Linked DNA regions of Natranaerobius thermophilus JW/NM-WN-LF. The protein of the gene in region 1 interacts with the protein of each later gene in a pairwise test. Links are inferred from orthologs where the notes say so. Each region holds a gene or a part of one and is shown in the gene's direction. Other genes may lie near its edges. The genes, in order: ileS and rbsB.

Evidence for each region.
Region 2: the proteins of ileS (region 1) and rbsB interact in binary tests that used the Escherichia coli proteins (3 or more experiments, as listed by UniProt). The link is inferred for Natranaerobius thermophilus JW/NM-WN-LF from one-to-one orthologs.

The regions. Positions count from the first base shown.
Region 1 is NC_010718.1:1,386,015-1,398,691, forward strand. What follows is about bases 5,293-8,588. They hold ileS (isoleucine--tRNA ligase), read left to right. Parts: upstream 5,293-5,607; coding sequence 5,608-8,388; downstream 8,389-8,588. Other genes in these bases: NTHER_RS06690 (DUF5665 domain-containing protein), read left to right, coding at 8,498-8,588. In the rest of the region: NTHER_RS06645 (YlmC/YmxH family sporulation protein), read left to right, coding at 1-46; peptidoglycan editing factor PgeF, read left to right, coding at 141-956; NTHER_RS06655 (biotin/lipoyl attachment domain-containing protein), read left to right, coding at 1,037-2,215; NTHER_RS06660 (YggS family pyridoxal phosphate-dependent enzyme), read left to right, coding at 2,250-2,951; NTHER_RS06665 (cell division protein SepF), read left to right, coding at 2,958-3,461; NTHER_RS06670 (YggT family protein), read left to right, coding at 3,474-3,761; NTHER_RS06675 (YlmH family RNA-binding protein), read left to right, coding at 3,791-4,588; NTHER_RS06680 (DivIVA domain-containing protein), read left to right, coding at 4,612-5,211; more of NTHER_RS06690, read left to right, coding at 8,589-8,809; NTHER_RS15205 (TraR/DksA C4-type zinc finger protein), read left to right, coding at 8,833-9,483; lspA (signal peptidase II), read left to right, coding at 9,569-10,027; NTHER_RS06705 (RluA family pseudouridine synthase), read left to right, coding at 10,057-11,043; NTHER_RS06710 (Rqc2 family fibronectin-binding protein), read right to left, coding at 11,068-12,677. UniProt on the Escherichia coli protein: Catalyzes the attachment of isoleucine to tRNA(Ile). As IleRS can inadvertently accommodate and process structurally similar amino acids such as valine, to avoid such errors it has two additional distinct tRNA(Ile)-dependent editing activities.
Region 2 is NC_010718.1:2,888,736-2,900,877, reverse strand. The notes cover bases 3,714-6,474. They hold rbsB (ribose ABC transporter substrate-binding protein RbsB), read left to right. Parts: upstream 3,714-4,514; coding sequence 4,515-5,435; downstream 5,436-6,474. Other genes in these bases: NTHER_RS13550 (methyl-accepting chemotaxis protein), read left to right, coding at 5,628-6,458; NTHER_RS13560 (ABC transporter permease), read left to right, coding at 3,714-4,425. Outside these bases: NTHER_RS13580 (LacI family DNA-binding transcriptional regulator), read left to right, coding at 1-281; NTHER_RS16005 (ribokinase), read left to right, coding at 430-1,467; rbsD (D-ribose pyranase), read left to right, coding at 1,468-1,875; NTHER_RS13565 (sugar ABC transporter ATP-binding protein), read left to right, coding at 1,875-3,362; more of NTHER_RS13560, read left to right, coding at 3,478-3,713; NTHER_RS13545 (ferritin), read right to left, coding at 6,561-7,067; NTHER_RS15460 (FMN-binding protein), read left to right, coding at 7,347-9,524; NTHER_RS15455 (hypothetical protein), read left to right, coding at 9,690-10,046; NTHER_RS13530 (dicarboxylate/amino acid:cation symporter), read right to left, coding at 10,154-11,356; NTHER_RS13525 (Na+/H+ antiporter NhaC family protein), read left to right, coding at 11,947-12,142. UniProt on the Escherichia coli protein: Part of the ABC transporter complex RbsABC involved in ribose import. Binds ribose. Also serves as the primary chemoreceptor for chemotaxis.

The DNA.
Region 1 (12,677 bases):
AGGAATGAATAGGAAAGTCCAAAGAACTCACAAAAGTACACGCTAGATCTGATTTAGGATACCTGTTATTGTTTAGAGTATATGATATAATATTTTTTAGTTAATAAATTTTAAATACACTGCAGCGGAGGAATTATGTTATGTTTAACAGAAAGTTACAGTTTGTTGAAGGGTCAAATGGTGTCATTTATATCACCAGCGATTTTTTCGATACAGAGCAAGTGATGATCGGATTTTCTACTAGATACGGTGGAGTAAGCAAACCCCCATTCAATAGCTTGAATCTCGGGTTTTCCGTCCCTGATAATCCTGCCAATGTGGTTGAAAATCGCATTCGATTTGTTAAGGCTTTAGGGGCTAATCCGTATCATGCGGTTATAGGAAATCAAATTCACAGTAATCAGGTAACTGTAGTTAAAGAGCCAGGTTCAATTGATATGATTACAAATCCTGATAGTGGCATAGCTAACACCGATGGTTTGATTACTGATTCCTCAAACATTATGCTTTTAGGAAGTTTTGCTGATTGTGTTCCATTATACTTTTATGAGCCTGACCGTTCATTAATAGGAATAGTCCATGCAGGTTGGCGTGGGACATGGCAAGGTATTGCCATTCAAGCAGTTGAGAAAATCAAACAAGAAGGTGGGTCAGTTTCCAGATTGAAAGTGATTATTGGACCATCTATTGGTCCTTGCTGTTATCAAGTAGGAAAAGAACTTTATGAACAATGGGGAAAAGGAGAAGATAGGGAGCAAGTTTTTAAAAACAAACAAGGATATTGGTTTTTAGACCTTTGGCGTGCAAATAAATTATTATTGAAGAGAGCAGGAGTACCTTCAGAAAATATCTTATCTGGAGAACTTTGTACTATGTGTAATCATGATTTGCTATTCTCTCATCGCAAGGGAGGCAAATACACCGGAAGGATGATGGGTTTGATTTCCCTAAAATAACACATTTTAGCAGGAACTTGAATATATAAAGAGAAATAAATATATATCCCGCGATTACGGAAACTGGAAGGAGGAGGGGGTTGAAACGAAGAAATAAAACTGAAAAGGTTGTAAAACTTCAAAGAAACAATAAATCAGAACAGACAGGAACACATAAAAAGCAAAATTTACTACCTGTAATTTCATTGCTTGTTGCTGTATTTGTTTTAATCATATTAATTTCTGGTATGAGAAGTTTTTTTGTTACCCGACTAGTTAATATAGAACTTGTAGAACAACAAAAGGTGGATCAGATTATAGAAGAACAACCGGCTACTATAAAGCGGGAAGAGCAGGTGATAACTGCTCCAGTTTCCGGTCAAGTTGACAGGAAAGTGGATGAGGGCATCCGGGTCAAACGCAATCAAACAGTCATGGTTTATGACGAACTTTCAAATGAAAAGGATAATTATCAAAGTGAAGGTGAAATTAAGCGTCAGATAGACAGATTAGCTGTAGAATTTGAATCAGAATTGACATCAGCTCGTGAACAAGATTTAGTTAAAAGTCAAATTGAAGAAATTATCCAAGATATTCAAAACTTATCTGATGAATATCACAGAATAGTTGATGAAAAAGAAAACGAAAATAGCTCTCTAAGAGAGGTTACTTCACCAGAGCCCGGTATTGTCAGCTATAATATAGACGGATTGGAAAATGGTTTTAATGATATAGACAAGCTGTCACCTAAACGATTGCAGCGTTACCGTGAGCAACACGAGAATTCAACTTATGATCAAGATATAGTTGTCTCAAGAGCTCCACTATTCAAAGTGGTGGATAATTATAACTGGAAGGCAATAGTTGAAATTTCACAAGAAGAAACCATTGATAATGAAGTGGGTGATTGGTTATCAGTCAAATTTGATTTTGCTGATAATGAAATTGAAGGTAGAATTGTGGAAATAAAAGAATTTGATTCCCAAACTATAATGGTGTTAGAATTTGAACGTGAGCTAGAAAAATTTTGGAAAAATCGGTTTGCAGAAATTGATATTGTCAAAGATACCAAGATAGGGTATAAAATTCCTCAAAGAGCCCTGACCGAGAATAATGGTCAATTAGGGGTATACCTTGTCAAGCATGGTGTGGTAAAATTTGAAGAAATAGAATTAATTTCCGAATTAGAAAACAATGAAGTATTAGTCGATGGCTTGAATGAGGGGAATTTATTGATTAGGAATTCCTTTTTCGTTCGAGAAGGTGATCGAATACGATAATACAAAATAATTACAATAAATGGGGGGGAGGGTAATGACGGCATATATCAAAAGTAATCTTCAAGAAATTAAGGAAAAAATGTCAAAATCTGCGGAACTAGTCGGTAAATCCCTTGATGATTTAACATTGATAGGAATTACTAAGTATGCAACAACTGAACAAATAGCTGAACTATACAGATTAGGGGTGACAAATATAGGAGAAAACAAAGTTCAAGATGCATTACCTAAAATTGAAGAATTAGAAGATCTTGAAATTAACTGGCACTTCGTAGGTCATTTACAAAGTAATAAGGTAAAGTACTTAATCAATCATATATCTCTTTACCAGGCTTTGGATAGGACCTCACTGGCTAAGGAGTTGCACAAACGTGCAGATAAAAACAATGTCAATGTAAATGCTTTGGTTCAAATAAATATTGCTGGAGATGAAAATAAATTTGGGCTGAGTCAGGAGGAAACGGAACATTTTATTGAAAAAGTATTAAATAATTATCCACGTATCAATATCAAGGGTCTTATGACCATGCCTCCTTATTTTTCAGAACCGGAGCAAGTTCGTCCATATTATAGTAGAATGAGAGAACTATTTGAATTGTTTAAAACAAAATTTGGAGAACAACATTTTCAATATCTGTCAATGGGGATGTCCCATGACTACCATATAGCCATTGAAGAAGGAGCAAACATGGTTAGAGTTGGTAGGTCACTGTTTACACAAAGAGAGGAGGGGTAAGATAATATGAATTTTTTTGAAAAGATACTAGTATTTTTAGGGCTAGCCGAAGAAGCAGAGGAGGAAATTATAGAAGATGAAGAAGATGTAGCACCAGTTAACAACTCTACCTTCCAAGAAAAAAAACATAAAAAACGAAGTGCTGTTCAAAGAAAACAGAAAAATAGTGATCAGGAAGGGGATTCGGTAGTGCCACTACACAGTACAAAAAATACACAAGGTATAAAAATTCACTTAATTGCACCCAGTAAATACGAAGAAGCTCAAGAAATTGGGAAATACCTAAAAAGTGGTTTTCCTGTGGTCGTAAACTTAGAACAATTAGAAATGGAGACGGCCAAACAAATGATTGATTTTGTTAGTGGGACAGTTTTTGCCCTTGATGGCAATTTACACAAAATTGGGCAGCAAATATTCTTATTTTCGCCACCTAATGTAGGAATAGATGGTGCCATTGATACCACTGGAGATGAATTTTTTGATCAAAAAACATACGAAGAATATGAATAGGAGATGTAATAAATGCCTGTGGTGAGTTTGTTTAATTGGATTTTTCAAATTGTATATATAATGCTGATTATTAGAGTGATCTTTTCCTTTTTGCGTCCGTCCCCTTATCAAAACAAAAGATTATATGATTTAAATAAAATTATTTGGAAAATAACAGAACCTGTCCTAGCACCTATTAGAAACTTAATTTCGCCTTTGATGGTCGGTGGAGGACATTACATTGACCTCTCACCGTTAATCGCCTTGTTATTATTGAATTTATTACAAAGATTGACATTTAGTTTACTTTGGATGCTGTAAAATTTGGAATTTAATATGGGGGGTAGTTGATGGGAACTGATAAACAAACAATTATGAATCACTATACTCATCCTCTGGAAAAGGAAACAGCCAGTAAAATATTCGATAAAACAGACAAAGTGTTTAAGGAGCAAGGGATGGAAACTACAGATTTTTTTGATCCACATCAGTTAACTATTGCAGAAAAAGTGATTAATACATTCTCTGATGTTTCAGCTTTATTTTATGGTGGTTTAGCTGATGCGGAAAGGAAAAAGGTTGGGATTTTCCCTAAGGAATGGAATGTTACCCCTGATCAATTGGGGATCGAAGTACTAGAGCTTAGAGGAAATTTTAGATTTTCTAGTATTTCTCATAGAGATGTTTTAGGTGCTGTCATGGGTCTAGGTTTAAAGAGGGATAAAATTGGTGATATTCATGTCATGGAAGAGGAACACAGGTTGATTATTGCTGTTGATGAAAGTATCTCCCAATTCATTACACAAAATTTAACACAAGTAAAAAATGTATCAGTATCAGCTGAAGCTATGGATCAGGAAGAAATCCCTCGCCAGCAAGAGTACACTCGTGAAATAAAGGGAACTGTATCTAGTTTAAGATTAGATGCTGTTGCCAGTATAGGTTTCGGAGCTTCTAGAAGTAAAATGAGTCAGTTGATAAAAGCAGAGAGGATAAAACTCAACTGGCAACCTACTAAAGATCCTAAGGCTACTGTTTCTGAAGGAGATGTGATTTCATTAAGAGGAAAAGGAAGAGTGGAAATATCTGCAATCGGTGGTAAAAGCCGAAAGGGTAGGAGACATGTAACATTAAAGCGTTATAAATAAGTTTTAATTTCGGAGGTGGAATTATGACATTAACCCCCCTAGACATACACAATAAGGAATTTTCTCGTTCCTTTCGAGGATATAATCCTGATGAAGTTAATGAGTTTTTGGACAGGGTTGTTAAGGACTATGAAAGTATTATCAAAAAGAATATCGAACTTAAGGAAGAAGTGGAAAAATTAAATAATAAAATTGAACACTATCAAAAAATGGAAGAAACTCTTCATAATGCTATAGTTGTGGCTCAGGAAACTGCTGAAGAAGTGAAGGAAAATGCACAAAAAGAGGCAGAATTAATTAAAAGAGAAGCTCAAAGTGAAGCTAACAAGCAGATCGAAGATGCTCATAACAAGGTCAATAAAATTCAACAGGAAATAGAAGAATTGAAAAAACAAGCTAGTGCTCATAAAACACGATTTAAATCCATGCTAGAAACTCAACTTGATTTACTGGAATCAGAAGAATGGAAAAATTTAAATGCTAACAATCAAGAAGACTACCAATCTGAATATCATAGCCAAAATGCAGGTACTGAACAAGCCTCTGATTTGACTGCTAGCTACGAAGAAGAGGAAGTTGAAAATTCCCAAATTGATAGTCAAGACACATCACATAGTAATTAATAAGAGTATCAGGTAAATTTTGTGTAAAAAGAATATTGCGAAACAATTGTGGCTATGCTAAAATGCTAAGATAAATAAATTCCGTTAAAGCTTTAAAATTCAATATACATTATCGGCCGTGAAGGGAAGAGTAATCTGCACTTACTATCTACAGAGAGCCGGGAATGCTGGGAACCGGTGATAGTGTGTAGATGAAGATCATCCTTGAGCTCTTTGAGTGAACTAATAGTAGCTCAAAGCGAATGGCAAGCGTTAATTGCCCTGAGAGCCCGTATATCATTCGTTAAGATTTTGCTTAGGTGTGCGGGTAATAGGGTGGTACCGCGAGTAACCTCGTCCCTATCAGGGCGAGGTTTTTTTGATTTCTAAAATAAAAGATGGCCTGGAGGTGGCACTATGAATTATAAAGATACTCTCAATTTACCTAAGACAGATTTTCCCATGAAAGCTAAGCTTCCCTCAAGGGAACCTGAATTTTTACAAGAGTGGGAAAGCAACAACCTCTATCAACGTGTCCAACAAAAACGTTCAGGAAAGCCTAAGTACATTTTGCATGATGGCCCACCCTACGCTAATGGGAACATTCATATGGGTCATGCCTTGAATAAAGTCCTTAAAGATATTGTTGTTAAATTTAAAACAATGCAAGGATACGATTCTCCCTATGTACCTGGATGGGATACCCACGGTCTACCTATAGAGCATCAGATTACCAAAACAGAGAAAGTTGATAGGAAGAGCATGTCAGATGTGGAATTTCGTAAAAAATGTCATGATTATGCCATGAAGTATGTGGAGATACAAAAGGAAGAGTTTAAACGACTTGGAGTCAGAGGAGACTGGGATAATCCTTATCTGACTTTATCACCTGAATTTGAAGCTGAACAAGTTAAATTATTTGGTGAAATGGCACAAAAGGGTTATATTTATAAAGGATTAAAACCTGTATATTGGTGTACTGACTGTGAAACAGCTCTAGCAGAAGCAGAAGTTGAATATCATGACAAACGTTCACCTTCCATTTATGTTGGATTTCATGTAAAGGATAGTAAAGGTGAGTTTAATGAAGAAGGTGTAGAGTTTATTATCTGGACCACTACTCCCTGGACGATTCCTGCCAACATGGCAATTGCACTTCACCCCGAATTTCAATACTCATTAATAAAATCGGGAGAAAAACACTATATTGTGGCTACCGATTTACTAGAAACGGTAGCAGAAGAGGCTAAATTAGGAGAATATCAAATTATCAGAGAGTATACTGGTCGAGAATTAGAAGGAATAGTCTGTCAACATCCCCTCTTTGATAGCAGAGAGTCTTTAGTTATTTTAGGGGATCATGTAACCCTTGAACAGGGAACTGGCTGTGTTCACACTGCTCCGGGACATGGTCATGAGGACTATGAAGTTGCCCAAAAATACGATTTGGAAGTACTTTCTCCATTGAATGATAGTGGTGTTTTTACTGAAGAAGCTGGTCAGTTTCAAGGACTTTATTACGACAAAGCTAATAAAGAAATTACTCAAGCCCTGGATAAAAGAGGAGCTTTATTGTCCTTGAGTTTCATTACTCACCAGTATCCATGCTGTTGGAGATGTAAAGAGTCAGTTATCTTTCGGGCCACTGAACAATGGTTTGCATCAGTAGACGGATTTCGACAAGATGCTTTAAAAGCTATAGAAGATGTGGATTGGATCCCTGCCTGGGGTGAAGAAAGAATCAAAGCCATGGTAATGAACAGGGGAGATTGGTGTATTTCCAGGCAACGAGTCTGGGGAGTACCATTGCCGATCTTCTACTGTCAAGAATGTGGTCATGAATTGATCACAGAAGAATCTATCTCAGCTGTAGCTGAATTATTCAGACAGGAAGGTTCAGATGCCTGGTTCGAAAAAGAAGCCCCTGAAATATTACCACAAGGCATTCAATGTAGTTGTGGTGCCAAAAAATTTAGTAAAGAGACGGATATTATGGACGTATGGTTCGATTCTGGGTCTACTCATAGAGGGGTCTGTGCTCAAAGACAAGAACTGGCATGGCCTGTAGATCTTTATTTGGAAGGGAGCGATCAATATCGAGGATGGTTTCAATCATCCTTGCTGACTGCTGTTGCCACTAAGGGTGAATCCCCCTATCGAGAATGTTTGACTAATGGTTGGGTAGTTGATGGTGAAGGAAAGAAAATGAGTAAGTCCCAGGGTAATGTCATAGCTCCCCAGGATATTACTAACCAATACGGAGCAGATATTCTCAGGCTTTGGGTAGCCTCTAGTGAGTTCAAACAAGATGTCAGGGTATCTCAAAAGATATTAAAACAGACTGCTGAAGCCTATCGTAAGATAAGAAATACTGCTAGATTTATCCTGGGTAATTTATACGATTTTACACCCGAAAAAGATTATGTATCCTTTGATCAATTAGAAGAAATTGATAGCTATATTCTATGTCGCTTACAAAAGGTTATTGATCAAGCCACTAGAGCCTATGATGAATTCGAGTTTCATGAGTTTTATCACTTAATTCACAATTTCTGTGTTGTTGAATTGAGTCAATTCTATTTAGATGTGATTAAAGATCGAATCTATACAATGCCAACTGAGTCAAGAGAGAGGCGGGCTGCTCAAACCACCATGTATTATTTACTAGATAGTTTAGTGAAAATGCTTGCTCCAGTATTGACTTTCACCAGTGAAGAAATATGGCAGTATTTACCAGGTGATCGAGAAGAGTCAATCCAATTAACCGACTGGCCAGAAGTCAACGAGGAACTGGTAGATAATGAGCTAGAGCAGAAGTGGGCGAATTTTTTAGAATTCAGAAAAGAAGTGGCCAAAGCACTAGAAAATGCTCGTAAAGATAAAAAAATTGGCAGTTCCTTAGAATCGAAAATCTTAATTTATGCTGATGAAGACCTATTTAAAAAATTACAAAGTTTTGAGGATAATCTAGAGGAACTGTTCATAGTTTCTCAAGTAGAATTGAAGAAAGCCGAACAATTAACTGAGACTGTTAAGAACCAGGCTTTAAGCTCGGAAGATGTAGAACAGGCTAGCATAATTATTGAAGCCGCCCAGGGTGAAAAATGCCCCAGGTGTTGGAACTATCACCCTGAAGTGACTAAAGCGGAAGAATTATGCCCTAGATGTAGTCATGTCTTAGAGACTAGCAATAAATAGTTTAATAGAATTAGCAAAATTTACCCCCTGAATTTAATCAGGGGGTTTTTTATTTACCATGTTTTGGAATAAAATAATAGATACACAAATGGTTAAATTAATAAGGGGGATGAGAATTTTGCAAGATAACAATAATAATCAAAAAGAGTTGTTAGAAAAACTATATTACCAAACTGCAGAACTTTTAGATAAACTGGAAAAATTTAAATTAGCCGAGTATATGCATTATTTAAATAATCCAGTACGTTATTTTTGGATTAATTTTTGGGGAGGGGTAGCTAGAGGTTTAGGCATAGCAGTGGGGATGACAGTTTTAGGTGCTATTTTGGTTTACTTTTTACAGCAGCTAGTAATGTTAAATCTACCAATAATTGGTGATTTTATTGCTGATATCGTTAAAATTGTTCAAGAACACTTATAATTTCTTAAAGGAGGTTGTTCTAAATGACAGATCAAGAAATTGAGAAATATCGCCAGAAATTGTTATCTATTAAAGCAGATCTTGAAAAACACGAAGCTGAAGGACAACATGATAATCGTACTAGTATTAGAGATAATGTCTCAGAACTATCGAGCTATGATAATCATCCTGGGGACTTAGGTTCTGAACAATATGAACTAGAAAAAGATACAACTTTATCAAATCTAAGAGAACAAAAATTACGAGAAATAGAAATTGCTTTAGAAAAAATTGCTAATGGTGATTATGGGAAATGTGAATCATGTGGAAAGGAAATTAATAATGAAAGATTAGATGCAGTTCCATACACTAGATATTGTATTTCATGTCTAGGAGATTTAGCTTCAAATCAGGATGAACACCCTTATTTTGAAGGACATACTCACTTGGAGACTATGAGCTCAAAAGACGAAAATTCAATCCACTTCGATAAAGAAGATATGTGGCAAAAATTAGAGAACTACGGTCAGGCCGGGGGAACTAACGAAGATTATGAAAACTCCGATGAAAATTGGGGTGCTGCTGATAAAATGGATGAATATTCTATTGGAGGCAAAGATCTTAGTATTAACCCTAAAACAGATCCAGAACGATTTAAAAGAAGGAAAAGACGGGGAAGAAATGATCAATCATAGTATTTATCTTCATCTAAATTGTCAAGCATGTTCTGTTGTGCTAGAATAAATTGAGATTATTACTATTAGAGGGGGGACTGGTGGAGTGGGATTTGTTTTATTTGTCATAATTGCATTAACTATTGTTTTAGATCAAATATCCAAACTAATAGTTGCAAGAACTATGAGTTTAGGTGATAGTATCCCGGTGTTGGAGAACATTTTTCATATAACTTACTCAGTTAATCCCGGTGCTGCTTTTGGAATAATGGCTTATCAGACTACCTTTTTCATCGTGACTACCATTTTGTTATTACTCGTAATGGTATTTTTATTTTATCGACTAGGACAAGAATTTCAAATAGTAAAAATAGCTCTGGCTTTACAGTTTGGTGGCGCAGTAGGTAATTTGATTGACAGGATTAGAACAGGCTATGTGATAGATTTTTTTGATTTTAGGATCTGGCCAATTTTTAATATTGCAGATATGGCTATTGTGCTAGGTGTGTCTATTTTAATTTATTTTATATTGTTTATGTCCAAAGATTATGGATGTTTTGATTAGTGGAAGTTGCCAGTAAGGGAGGGCTTGTATTGGAAAGATATAAAAAGGCCCAGTCTATAAATACAGACTATGAATTGATCCCTAAAGAGAAAGATGAGGGATTGAGGCTGGATCTGTACTTAAGTGAACAGATCGAGGACTTAAGCCGAAGTAAAGCAAAAATGTTAATAAACAATAACAGTGTGATGGTAAATGACAATTGGGTTAAGGCTAGCTATTCCATTACCTCTGGAGATGTGGTAAAAGTGGACACTCAATTAATTCAATCTGAGATAACTCTAATTCCCCAGTCTATACCCTTAGATATTGTCTACGAAGATGAATATCTTTTGGTTGTCAATAAGCCGAGAAATATGGTAGTTCATCCTGGAGCCGGGAACTATCGAGATACCATGGTTAATGCTCTATTATATCATTGTCAAAATTTATCAGATGGTACTTCTTACGAGAGACCCGGTATTGTACATCGCTTGGACAAGGATACTTCTGGTTTGTTGGTAGTTGCAAAGCAAAATGAAACCCATGATATTTTATCGGAGGAAATCAAAAACAGGCGTGTAGCCAGAACTTATTTAGCACTAGTTATAGGAGACTTTTCCAAGAAGAAAGCTACAATTGATTTACCAATAGGAAGAGATCCCAGAAACAGGAAAAAAATGGCTGTAGTTCATGGAGGAAAGAGAGCAATTACGAAAGTTGAGATGTTGCGAAGTTTTCAAAATCCCGAAAAAATATCTTATTTGAAATGCTCTTTAGAGACCGGACGCACTCATCAGATTAGAGTACATTTAAGCCATTTAGGTTATCCCCTTTTAGGTGACCCAGTTTATAGAGGAAAAACCGGAAAAAACGTAGATATAGATAAAAATTTAACAGGGCAGGCTCTTCACTCTTTTTCCTTAGCATTTACTCATCCTGTATTTAAAAAGACTATGGTTTTTAGAGCTCCCCTGCCCTCAGATATGATGAACCTGATTTCTAAACTAACCAGAAGTGACAAAACCAATTTTAGATAAAAAATGATTTCAAATTATATTGAATTAGTTGGAGTCAGTTTGTGGTAACTTTGGATCCACATATAAAGTCTTGTGATTATCATAAATTACCATTCCTGGTTTTGCTCCTTTGGGTTTTCTGACGTTTTTAATTTGAGTGTAATCCACAGGTACATTTTCAGAGTTTCTAGCTTTAGAATGGTATGCCGCAACTTGTGCAGCTTCAAGGATAGTTGCTTCCGGAATATTATCACCTTTAACAATTACATGAGTTCCTGCAATTTCCTTGGTGTGAAACCAAGTGTCGTTTTTGGAAGCCTTCTTTAACGTTAAGCGATCGTTCTGTTTATTGTTTTTTCCTACCATAATTGTAAAACCATCACTAGAAGTATATTTGATAAAATCACCTTCACTACCTCGAGGGGCTTTTTCTCGGTCTTTAGTTTGTTTCTTTAAGTAACCTTGCTCCATTAGCTCCTGCCTAATGTCTTTTAGTTCCTCCAATTTAGCTGCTTCATCGACTTGGAATAGTAAGCCTTCCAAATAAGAAATTTCCTGCCTGGTTTTCTTTATCTCAGTTCCTAGTTTTTTGATACGATTGGTGCATTTTTTAAATTTTTTAAAGTAATGGTCAATGTTTTCTCCTGGAGTTTTAGATGGGTCGATTTTAATTCCTAGTAGTTTGGGAGGATCTTGATAATAATCGTAAACTTCTACTGTTTCGGTATGTGCATTATTAACTAAATGATAATTAGCACTTAAGAGTTCACCATATTTTTTGTATTTAGTACCACCTTCCGAAGTTTCATATTCCTTTGTTTGTTTTTTAAGTTTTTTTCTTGCTTTTTTAGCTGCTCCGGATAGTTTTTTCTTTAGTTGTGATTTTAATTGCTTAGCCAGTTCTTCTTGTCCCTTATAATGAGCAAAATCATCTATTGCTTGATTTAATGTATCGTACTCGACTAATTTAAAATTATCAGTATTATAAAATCTATTATCCCAATAAACATCCTTCATCTCAGTTGTGGTTTTGTCATAAACAATAACAGGTTGATATGACAGGGACATTATATCATTTATAATTTTTTCCCAAATATTATACAGCTCGTTAGCTTCTACACCTTCTGGGTAGGTAGTATTTATTATTTGCTTTGATAAAAAGGGACTTACTCCTAAAAAGTTATCAAAAAACAGTTTATCTATTTGATTTTGGTATTGAGATAATAGTTTATTAAACTTATCTTTATCTAGATTTTCAGAAAAGGGATCTAGTTTATCTGGAGCTGGTGGTCGTTCAAATAGGGTCCCCGGCACTAATTCTCTTTGATCAGAGGCAGAGAGTTCTCTTTGAATACGCCTTAAAGCATCCATAATTCTCTTTGTTTTTTTATTGACTAAAATCACATTACTGTGCTTACCCATTATTTCACAAGTTAACAGGAATTCTTCGGTCAAATCAAACTCATCCCTGCGTTTTATGTGAATATCAACTATCCGATCACCATGATACTGAACAATATCGGTAATTTTTCCTCCAACTAAAAATTTACGCAAAAACATACAAAATGAGCTGGGAGAAGCCGGGTTTTCCAGTTTCTTTTCAGTTAGATTCACGCGACAGTACTTGGGATGAGCACTTAATAACAACGTGTTCT
Region 2 (12,142 bases), 1.5 Mb from region 1 along the record:
ATCGCGGCCTAAAAATTCCGGAGGATATATCAATTATCGGATTTGACAACATTCAAACCTCACGACTAGTAGATCCACCCCTGACTACGGTGGCACAACCTTCTTATCAAATGGGACAAATGGCGACTGATATTTTGATCGACATGATCGAAAAGACCACTAATATTACTGGGAAAAGCACTCATCCCGAAACTAATCAAACTTCACAGGATTTCGAATCACTTAAAATCCAAGAAGTCAAGCTAGAGCCCGAATTAATCATCAGAAATTCAGTTAAATAGTATGGATTAAGATTAAATAAGGAATAGACTTCGGCCAGTGAGGCCCAGAAATCTGGAAATAAGTTATCAACATTCAACTTTTATACATCCAAAAAATAAACAAATTAAGCAAGGGTTTTGAATATAGTAAGGCAGGGGGGTAATGCTATTGTCTGTAAAATTTACAGTTATGGGAAGCTTAAATATGGACTTCGTATTGTCTGTCCCCAGGCTTCCCCAGGAAGGCGAAACACTCCTAGCCCAAAATTTTTCTACTTTTCCCGGCGGAAAAGGCGCCAATCAAGCTGTTGCCCTGGCACGGTTGGGAGGCCAGGTGAACATGATCGGTGCAGTAGGAGACGATGATTTGGGTAATAATCTACTAAGAAACTTGGAACAAGAACAGATTGATACAACAGGAGTTCAGTGCCTAGCTGACACTCCTACAGGAAATGCCTTTATCACAGTCGATCAACAGGGTAAAAACACCATTCTTGTATATCCAGGCGCCAATGGTGAACTGAAAACATCTTGGGTGCCACAGCATAAGGAATTGATCCAAAATTCAGAATATTTGCTGATGCAGTTGGAGACTCCCCTAGAAGTAGTAGAGGCCACGGCTGAGTTAGCTGACAGTTTAGGGACCAAGGTTATCTTAAATCCAGCACCTGGCCAGGAACTGTCCCAAAACCTATTAAAACGTGTCCACTTGTTAACTCCCAATGAAACTGAACTATCTGTCATATCAGGTATGACCACAGAAACTAGGGAGGAACAGATAGCTGCCGCCAGGCATCTGACTGACTTGGGTGTGGATCAGGTAGTTGTCACTCTGGGCTCAGAAGGGGCCTTTCATGTGGACAAGAACATGGGTCAACAAGGCACTCATGGACATCATAACACACACTGCAATCACGGTACTCGCGGTACTTACGGAACTCGCGGTACTCACGGCACTCAAGACTCTCAAAACCCTCAAGAGGCCACCTTTGTTGACAGCTTTTCGGTTAAAGCTGTAGATACCACAGCAGCAGGTGATAGCTTTACAGCAGCCTTGGCAATTGCTTTGGGACAGGGACAAAGCATAGAAAACGCCCTCAAATATGCTTCAGCCGTAGCGGCTATCACAGTGACCAAAGAAGGAGCACAAAGCTCATTACCCTATTCTCATCAGGTAGATACCTTCCTGAAGAAAGGGGAACTGTAAATGAAAAAAACAACTTTGCTGAATAGCGAAATTTCCCGAGTTACTTCTCAAATGGGCCATACTGACGGATTGACTATTTCCGATGCTGGACCTCCCATCCCCCAAGAATCAGAACGGATAGACCTGGCCCTTAAGGAAGGGGTACCAGCTTTTATGGAAACACTAGAAACGGTACTTTCCGAGTTACAGGTTGAAGCAGTGGTACTGACTACTGAAACGAGAGAAGTGAGCCCACAAACTTATCATAAAATTGTGGACTTATTAAAACAGTACAATCCTGATATTCAAATAACAGAAATTGACCATGAAAGCTTTAAAAAAGAGGTTTCAAACACAAAAGCAGTTGTCAGAACCGGTGAATGTACACCTTTTTCTAATATTATTTTAAAATCCGGAGTGGTGTTTTAATGACATTACTAAAAATGAAGGGAATAACCAAAACTTTTCCAGGTGTTAGGGCCCTTGATGATGTTGACCTGGACCTTGAAGCTGGAGAAGTCCTGGCCCTCTTAGGAGAAAACGGTGCCGGTAAATCTACCTTAATGAAAATTCTCAGTGGTGTTTACGGTGAAGATGAAGGAATGCTGGAAGTAGAAGGTAAGCAAGTTGCCATAGAGTCCCCTCAAAAAGCCACTGATCACGGAATTGGGATCATTCATCAGGAATTAAGTTTGGTTCCCAACTTATCAGTGAGAGAAAATATTTTTTTAGGCAGGGAAAAAACCCATCCCATAACCGGAAAAATTGACTGGCACTATATGAATGAAGAGAGTAGAAAACTCCTTGTCCAACTGGGAGTTGAAGATATAGACCTGACTCGTCCTGTCAAAGACTTTAGCATCGGTATTCAACAGATGGTAGAAATAGCCCGAATACTATCAATGAACTGCAAGATCATCATTATGGACGAGCCTACAGATGCTCTCACACCTCAAGAAATAGAGGTTCTTTTTCAAGTTATCAACTCTTTAAGAGAGTCCGGGAAAGGAATCATATATATCAGCCATAAACTGGAAGAAATATTTCAGATTTCCGATAGAGTTCAGGTATTAAGGGACGGAACTCATGTCGGTACCAAAGATATAACAGAGACTAATACGGAAGATCTAATCAAAATGATGGTCGGCCGGGATTTAAAAGAAAAATTCCCCTGGGTTGCACCTCAAACCGGTGATGTGGTCTTGGAACTTAAAGATGTCAGTTCACCAGGACTAATTTACAATGTGGATTTGATGGCAAAACAGGGTGAAGTGTTGGGGATTTTTGGTCTAATGGGAGCAGGACGTACTGAACTCTGCAAAACTATCTTTGGTGCTCATCCCATTCAGGGTGAAATTTTGCTAGACGGCCAACCTATTAAGATAAATTCCCCCAAGGATGCCATTGAAAAGGGGATCGTTTATCTGTCGGAAAACAGAAAATCCGAAGGATTGTTCTTAGAACACGAAGTCTACAAAAATATGACCCTGGCATCATTAAACTCTTTCACCTCAAATTTAGGAAGAATCAACAAAGGTCGTGAAAAAGAAAAAGTTGAGGAATATATCGATAGGTTGACTGTCAAAACTCCTCATATTGCTCAAAAGGTTAAGAATTTGAGCGGAGGTAATCAGCAGAAACTTGTCTTCGCCAAGTGGCTAATGACCAATCCCAGAGTACTAATTTTGGACGAACCCACCCGAGGTGTAGATGTAGGGGCAAAAGTGGAACTTTATAATCTAATTAACGAACTAAAACAGAAAAATGTGGCCATTATCATGGTTTCTTCTGAACTTCCTGAAATAATGGGGATTAGCGATAGAGTTATGGTAATGCACAAAGGTAGAATAACGGGAGAGTTTAGCCATGAAAATGTGAATCAGGAGCAAATTATGGAACGGGCAGTAAACAGTTAGTAGCAAAACTAACCACCTGCAGTGAAGTGTTTATAAGCAAGTCCCTGCTTGTAACAACTGCAGCGAAGCATCTAGGAGGGATTATGTGAATGCCATTAATGCAAAAGTCTCTGAGATGATAGAGAATTTTAAAAAAGACGATTGGAAAAAGAACTTATTAAAACTTCAATCAGTTATTGGACTTATATTAATATGTGTGGTCCTGGCAATACTGACTCCCAGATTTCTAACCGTTAGTAACTTATTTAATGTCCTAAGACAAACTTCATTAAATGCCATCATGGCTGTAGGTTTGACTTTTGTTATTTTAACAGGGGGCATTGATCTATCTGTAGGCTCAGTCCTGGCCTTTTCAGGGGTGAGTGCAGCTACTGCGGCCGAAATGGGACTACCGGCTCCTATGGCCATCTTTGTTGGCTTGGTAGCAGGAAGTGCCCTAGGCTTTTTTAACGGTATAGTAATCACCAAAGGTAAAGTGCCGCCCTTTATTGCAACCCTTGCCATGATGACTATGGCCAGGGGTGGGGCACTGGTAGTCAGCGATGGTCGTCCTCTTAGCGGTCTAGGAGAAGGTTTTCATTTTATAGGCCGTGGTATGGTGGGAGCAGTACCGGTACCCGTGATATTAACCCTTATCATATTTATTGTAGCATATTATATCCTGACTCAGACCAGGACTGGAAGATATATTTACGCTACTGGTAGTAACGAAGAAGCAGCTAAACTGACTGGAATTAACACCGATAGAATTAAATTATTTGCCTATACCTTGTCTGGTTTTACTGCCGCCCTCAGCGCCATGATTATCATTTCCAGGTTGGGCTCTGCTCCTCCTACAGCCGGAGACGGAGCTGAACTGGATGCCATTGCCGCTGTTGTCATTGGCGGTACCAGTCTTGCCGGCGGTATAGGAAGCGTTTTTGGCACTTTTATAGGTGCTACCATAATCGGTGTTTTAAACAATGGACTAAACCTATTAAATGTTTCTTCTTATTACCAGCTAGTTGTAAGAGGTGCTGTTATCTTGGTAGCAGTGCTCTTAGATAGGAAGAAAGCTGATTAATCCAATCAATTCAATCCATTAATTCAATCCAATCAAATCTAATCAGCTTCTTTATAAAAAAATTAAAATATTTGAGGGGGTATGTTTAAATGAGTAGTCTTAAAAAACTGTTAGCAGTAGGAGGTATTCTAGTTCTGCTTTTGGGTGTAATGGCAGGATGTGGTGAAGAAGCTCCTACAGACGAAGAAGGTGAAGCAGAAGGTGGAACTATTGGACTGGCAATTTCCACACTGAACAATCCTTTCTTTGTTACCTTAGAAGAAGGTGCTAAGGAAGCAGCTGAAGATTTAGGTTACGACTTGGTAGTACTTGATTCACAAGATGACTCTTCTCAAGAACTTTCCAATGTGGAAGACTTGGTACAGCAAGAAGTCTCCGTGATTCTTATTAATCCTGTGGATAGTGATGCAGTAGAAAGCGCTGTTTCAATGGCTAATGATGCAGATATTCCTGTAATCACTCTTGACAGAAGTGCAGAAGGTGGCGAAGTTTTATCTCACGTAGCTTCCGATAATGTAGCAGGTGGAGAAATGGCCGGTGAATTTATTGTAGACGAGCTAGGTGGAGAAGGAAAAGTAGTAGAACTTGAAGGAGTTCCTGGTGCCTCCGCTGCCAGAGACAGAGGAGAAGGTTTCCATAATGCAGTAGAAGGTACTGATATCGACGTGATCGCTTCCCAAACGGCTAACTTTGACCGCCAAGAAGGACTAAGTGTTATGGAAAACATCTTAGAAGCTGAAGAGGAAATTGACGCTGTTTTTGCCCATAACGATGAAATGGCTCTTGGTGCACTTCAGGCCATTGAAAGTTCTGGCAGAGATATAATGGTAGTCGGTTTTGATGCTACTGACGATGCTCGAGAAGCAGTATCTGAAGGTAGTATGGCAGCCACTGTAGCCCAGCAGCCAGCACTGATCGGTTCCTTGGGAGTAGAAAGTGCTGCTGATTATTTGGAAGATGAAGAGATAGAAGAATATATTCCAGTTGACCTTGAACTAGTAACTGAATAAATTTAATAGATATGTTGTTTGGATGAGCCGTAGTATTTCACGGCTCATCTTTTTTAATTTAGATATTTTAAATATTAATGATTTGAAGGATTTTAAATTTTAAAATAGAACTATTATACGTTAATGGACTATTTTGCCAATGAAACCAAATGAAACCAATAATACACATTAAAATAAAGGAGGAGTAATAATATGCAAGGGAACAATATTTTAGAATACATGGAACATGCTGCCCCCTACATTAAACAAGCTATGGTAGATGATATGGCAGTGAGCCTGGTGGAAGCTGAGAATAATACTTTTTTAGCTTATTATCCTGGTGAAAGTATTGATCACGGTTGTGCAAAAGGTGATCCTGTTCCGGAAAAGACTGGACTATATCAGGCCATGAAACAAGGGAAGCATGTGGTTCAACACTTTGATAGTGAGAAATTTGGGTTTCCCTATGTTAGCTCTGCAGTACCTTTGAAGGATGAAAACTCCAATGTAGTAGGTAGTTTAGCATTTACTAAAAGCCTAGAAAGACAGAATCAAGTTTACGAGATGGCCAATCACTTGTCTGAAGCTGTTAGTAAAATTATGGAATCAGCAGAAACTATCTCTGGTGAATCAGAAGAGCTTGCTTCTACAGGAAATGAATTATCCGATCAAGTTCAAGTGTTGAATACCAAAGTAAGTGAAACTGATGAAATTTTAAATACCGTACAAGGAGTTACTAATCAAACTAACCTTTTAGGACTCAATGCAGCCATAGAAGCTACTCGATTAGGAGAAAAAGGCCGTGGCTTTATGGTAGTAGCAGAAGAAATTAGAAAACTAGCAGATAACAGCAAAGAATCTTTAAAGAAAATTGAAGAGATCTTAAGTACTTTAAAAGAAAATGAACAGAATGTAAGCACAGGAGTTCAAAACATAGAAAATATTTCAAATCAGCAAGCTCACGAGCTACAATCCATTACTGAAGAAATTAAAAACATAGAAACAATGTCAAATAAATTGGTAGAATTTGCTAAAAACTTATAATCTCAGATTAATGCGAAAACAGGACCACCCTAACCTGTGCCGTCAAAGACTTGTAATATAGGCTAGGGGTGGTCCCTTTATGTAGAATATTAATTTTCTGAGCTACTCTTCTTCAGGTGTAAAACTTCTTTCCGCAAGTTCTTTGTCTAGCATGATAATTCCTGGTCCACTTTCACCAATTCTCTTGACTTTACTCAATAAATTATCCATAGTCGTTTCTTCTTCAACCTGTTCATCAATAAACCAGTTTAAAAAGCTAACAGTTGGGTAATGTTTTTCCTGTTGTGCTATTTCCATAATTGAATTTATCAAATGGGTAACGTGTTGTTCGTGTTCTAGAGATAATTCAAATACTTCTTCTAGGGATTTAAAATCTCTTTTAGGATCTTCAAATCCTGTAATGATAGGAGTTTCTCCCAATTCATCAATAAAATTAAAAAACTTCATCGCATGGTATCGTTCTTCTTCAGCCTGCACTATAAAAAAGTTGGCAAAACCATCAAGGTCTTGTTCTTTACAGTAAGCAGCCATAGCCAGATAATATTGAGCAGAAAAGAACTCATGTTTAATCTGTTCATTTAACTTTTGTAATACGTTTTCAGGGATCATTAATTTACACCTCCAAATATTTAAATAATAATTATTATTAATATCATAAAACAATATCCTTCCCATGTCAATATCGGCAGTAGTACATTTTTATTTTTGCATTTTAATGTCCCTATCATACTATTTTTGACACCTTTCACCAAATTTAATTTTACTCTTTAACTAGAAAAATATTCATATAATGGAAGGATTTTTTTGATTGAAATATAAATAATATATATAGGGTGATTTGATTCACTTTTTAAAATAATATTTAAAATATAAAAGGAGGTTGTAACGGTGAAGAAACTTGCTATCTTAACAGTCCTAGTTATGTTATTTAGTTTTTCATGGACTATGGCGTCTGAAGACATTAATGTCGAAAACATTCCAGATGGTGATTACAGGGGGACTGGCAGCGGATTCAATGATGACATCACAGTAGATGTGGTAGTTTCTGATGGTCAAATTACAAGTGTAGAAGTTGTTGAACACGATGATACTCCAGATTACTTTGAGGATGCGGAAGAGGTGCTAGACAGGATTGTTGAAGCCCAAAGCACCCAAGTCGATGTTGTATCTGGTGCTACAGCATCAAGTGAAGGTATTTTGGAAGCTGTGAAAAATGCTTTGGCTGGTGAGGAAGTAGAAGAACAGCCGGAAGAGGATGCACAGCCTGAAGAAGATGAAGCTGAAGAGGAAGTAGTAGAGGAAGAACCTGCACCTTCTGAGCCTACTCCTGATGTAGAGCTAACTATTTCAGGGAAAACTACCGAAACAGTTACAGGCCTAATTGAAGAAGGTAATAGCTTAATGCCTGTCAACACTGTGGAAAAAGTGACTGAAGGTAGTGTAGAATGGGATGCTCAAGAACAAAAGGTTGTAATTACTTACGAAAATAGACCTACTTTAGAGCTAGAAGCTGACAGTGATCAACTTTACGTTGATGGCGAAGCTGTAACTATGCCGGTAGATGTTAAAAATATCGACGGAACCAATTATACTCCGGTAAGAGCAGTATTTGAAGAATTAAAGTATTATGTGACATGGGAAGCTGGTGAAATAAACTTATATGATACCTTGGAGCCAGTAGCGGAAGAACCAGAAGTTCCCGAGGAAGCAGAGGAACCCGAGGTTTCCGAAGAACCGGAAGCTGAACCTTTGGATGTAGAAGATGGTACTTATAGAGCTGCATCAGAAGAAGGTCGTGGTTTCACAACCGCGGAAGTGACTTTCGAAGATGGCTATATAGTTGATATTGACTTGGTAGAGCATGATGATATGGGTCTTAGAAAAGAACTAGATTATTGGTACGATGTAGATAATTGGGCCGAAGTCAGAGATAATTATCCTGAAGAGTATGACAGCTTGCAGGCAATGCTTGACGACTTAGCTGAAGACATGAAAGCAACTAACTCAGCTGATGTAGATATTATTACAGGAGCTACTGGAACTGCAGAAAAAGCTATTGAAGCAGTTGACAGAGCAATTGACATTGCTAAAGGAGAAACAGGGCCCTTTGACGGTACATTCATGGGAGTATCCGACATTGGAGCTCGCAGCTGGGGAATTGCTATTGTAACTGTTGAAGACGGCGAAATTAAAGAAGTTGAGCTAGAAGAAGCTGGACGTGACGATGCTTATACCCCAATCGAAGAAGCTGAGCTCAAAGATGATGAATATCCATGGGATGAGTTCCATGAAGCAAAAGAAGTTATGCCTGAAAGGTTTGCAGAAGCAGACTCAACAGATGTAGACGGGGTTACTGAAGCAACTGGTAGTGTTGAATCCTGGAAGCAGGCAGTGGATCGCGCTCTAGCTAACGCAGGAGTTTACGATCGAGAAATTGGTTATTCTGAAGCCAATGAAAATGGATTTGTGAAAGCAGATATAGTTAAAGACGGAGATGAAATTATAGACATAAGCTTAACCGAATACGATAACAAAGGACTGCGAAAAGATCGAGATTATGAATACGATGTAGAAAATTGGGCTGATATAAGAGATAATTATCCTGAAGAATACGATAGTTTACAGGCTATGCTAGATGAAATGATTGAGAGAATTAAAGCTGCAGATGACTTAGATGAAGTCGATACTATCTCAGGTGCAACTGGAACTTCAGAAAAAGCTATAGATGCAGTTGATAAAGCTCTATCCGAAGGTCCTTATGATGGCACTTTCATGGGAATGTCCCCTGTGAGTGCTCGAGGTGGCTGGAACTTGGCCTGGGTAGAAATTATTGGTGATGATATTCAAGATGTTACCTTAGAAGAAGTTCAAAAAGATGACGGAGAATACTCCATCAAAGATGAGGATTATGACTGGGAAGAATTCCATGAAGCCAAGGAAATTATGCCAGAATGGTTTGAAGAAAAGGATTCAGCAGAAGTTGATACCTACACTGAAGCTACCGGTAGCGCGGAGCGATGGATGGACGCCGTACAAGATGCCTTGAGGAAATCCGGAAGATACTAAAACTAATAGGTATAGTAGAAACAATCTCGGTTGTATGAATTGAAATAACAAAGACAAACTTGCCGGTAACCCAAAATGGGTCTACCGGCAAGTTTTTTTAATTGCAAATTTCATTTATACTAATAAGTAAGAAGAAATTATTCTCTATGTAAAGGGGTTAATAATATGGACGAAAGATTTTGCGAAAAGTGTGAGCAAGAATTATTTAATGCCGCCAATCCCATTTTATGTGAGCAGTGTGCAGAACGGTTTTTTGACATTGTAAAAGACTATATTGGTGAAAATCCTGAAAACTCTTTAGACAAAGTAGTAGAAGAGACAGGAGTAGCTAAAAAGTACATAAAAAAGTGGATACGAGCAGGCCGCATCCAGTATAAATCTCGTGAAGAAGAGGAGAGAAGTAAAAAGCTGGAAAACTTTAAACGCGATTACGATAAGATGGTTACAGAAGAGAAAAGCAGGGAGCAGACTGAAGCCAATAAAAAAAAGGATAACAAGGGGAGATACCATACAAGAGATTAAAAACCTCTAAATAACCCACCCCCTCTCGGCTATCAATAACCGGAGGGGGTTGAATCAAGTTTGCAAAACTTCTGCGAACCTTGTACAGTACGAAAATTCTTCTTTTATTAAGCTTCTTCTTCTGTTTCTGAGTTCTTGCCTTTATTACCTTCCACTCTTTTGGCTATAGAACTCACAATAATGGAATTGGCACCGTCTCCTGTTACGTTACAAGCAGTTCCAAAGGGATCCTGTCCCATGTAAATTGCAATCATCAATGCTTGTTCTGTTTCTCCAAATCCTAACATAGTGCTCAATAAGCCTAGAGCGGCCATTACCGCCCCTCCTGGAACTCCTGGAGCTCCTATCATTACTATTCCAAGCATCAAAATAAAAGGGAAAAAGCTGGTGAATTCTGGTGTACCGAGATGAAGCAAATACACAGTTACGGCACTGATGGTTATGGCAATAGTACTACCAGCTAGATGAATTGTAGCTCCTAAAGGTACTACTAAATCTACTATATTATCTGGCACTTTTAATTTCTTGGCACTTCTTAAAGTTACTGGTAAGGTAGCTGCACTAGAAACTGTCCCCAAGGCAGTTGTATAAGCTGGAATCATTTGCTTTAAGCTACCGAAAATAGGGTTTTCAGGTCGCAATCTGTTTGCAACAGTGAAATGTAAAATTAAGTATAGTATTTGTAATCCGATTACCAAGGCGAAGAGAGGCGCAAACAGACCTATAGTTCTAAACACAGTACCCTCAGCAGCCATATCTGCAAAGATACCTGCTATGTAAAGTGGTAGTAAAGGAATGATTATTTTTTGAATTACCAAGCGCACAACCTCTCGAAATTCCATCATGAAATTATACAGAGTTTTATTACCGCGGATATTTTTTAAGTAATTTACACCAACACCAAAGATAAAGGCCGTTACAAGAGCTGTCATGATTTCCATCATAGGTGCTATTTCAATTTCAATAAACTGGGAAAGTCCTGCATCCTCTTCAACTTCCACGATTTCGGGTGCAATAGCCGGAATAATCATCATTGCCACGAAAAAGGCTATTGTACCTGCAATGATAGTCGATAAATAAGCTACACCTGCGGTGGCACCCAGCATTTTACCTGGACTCTCTGCTAATTCTGCGATACCTGGGATAATAAAGGCCAAAATAATAAGAGGAACAATGTAAAATAGCAATTCACCAAAAATGCTGGAAACAGTAAACAACAAGTTCCCTACCCATTCTGGGAAATAAAGACCAATAAGAGTACCCAGAATGATTGCAATAATTAACCTGGGAATTAGTCCTAACTTACTCATTAACTGCACCTCCTTAAAGTGATAAAATTTGTTTCACTGATTTTACCATAAAAAATTATTTTGAAAAGCATCAAAATAATATTAACAATTTTCTTAAGTATTAATCTGTCGAAAGATGTAAACCAGAAAATAAAATTTAGGATAACTAAGTTCATTTTAAGAGCATTAAATCATTATTAGTTTTTTTATTGACAGCTGGATTTATTCTAAGTACAATTGAATATAAATATTACTTAAAAGTAATAGGATTATCTTTAAAACTTAATCGAATCCTTATCAAGAGTGGTGGAGGGACTGGCCCTATGAAGCCCGGCAACCGGCAGCAGCTAATCCTGCTGTAAAGGTGCCAAATCCTGCAGAAGTGTATTACTTCTGACAGATAAGGAGTTGTCTTCTAGCTTACATCAAGCTAACAAGACCTCTTCTGAATTTGTCAGGAGGGGTCTTTTTTTTAGGCTGTTACATTTAGTTGGTGATAATGTAAAATTTTCAATTAAACATTATTATGCGTGTTTGAAATTGAAATATTACAGTTATCAAATTATAGTTTAATACGGCCAACTATTAAAAATCGAAAGGAGGAAGAAAAAATGAAGAACAATTCACTGAATCAAGTAGAACCAAAAGGAAAAGCACTAATACCTTTATTTGTGTTTTTATTTCTCTATTTAGGTGTTGGTCTGTGGCTGACTTACTTAGGCGTAGAAATGGCATTTTACGAATTTCCTGCGCCCATTGCTGCTCTAATAGGAGTGGTAGTAGCTGTTATAATGGCAAAAGGAACTA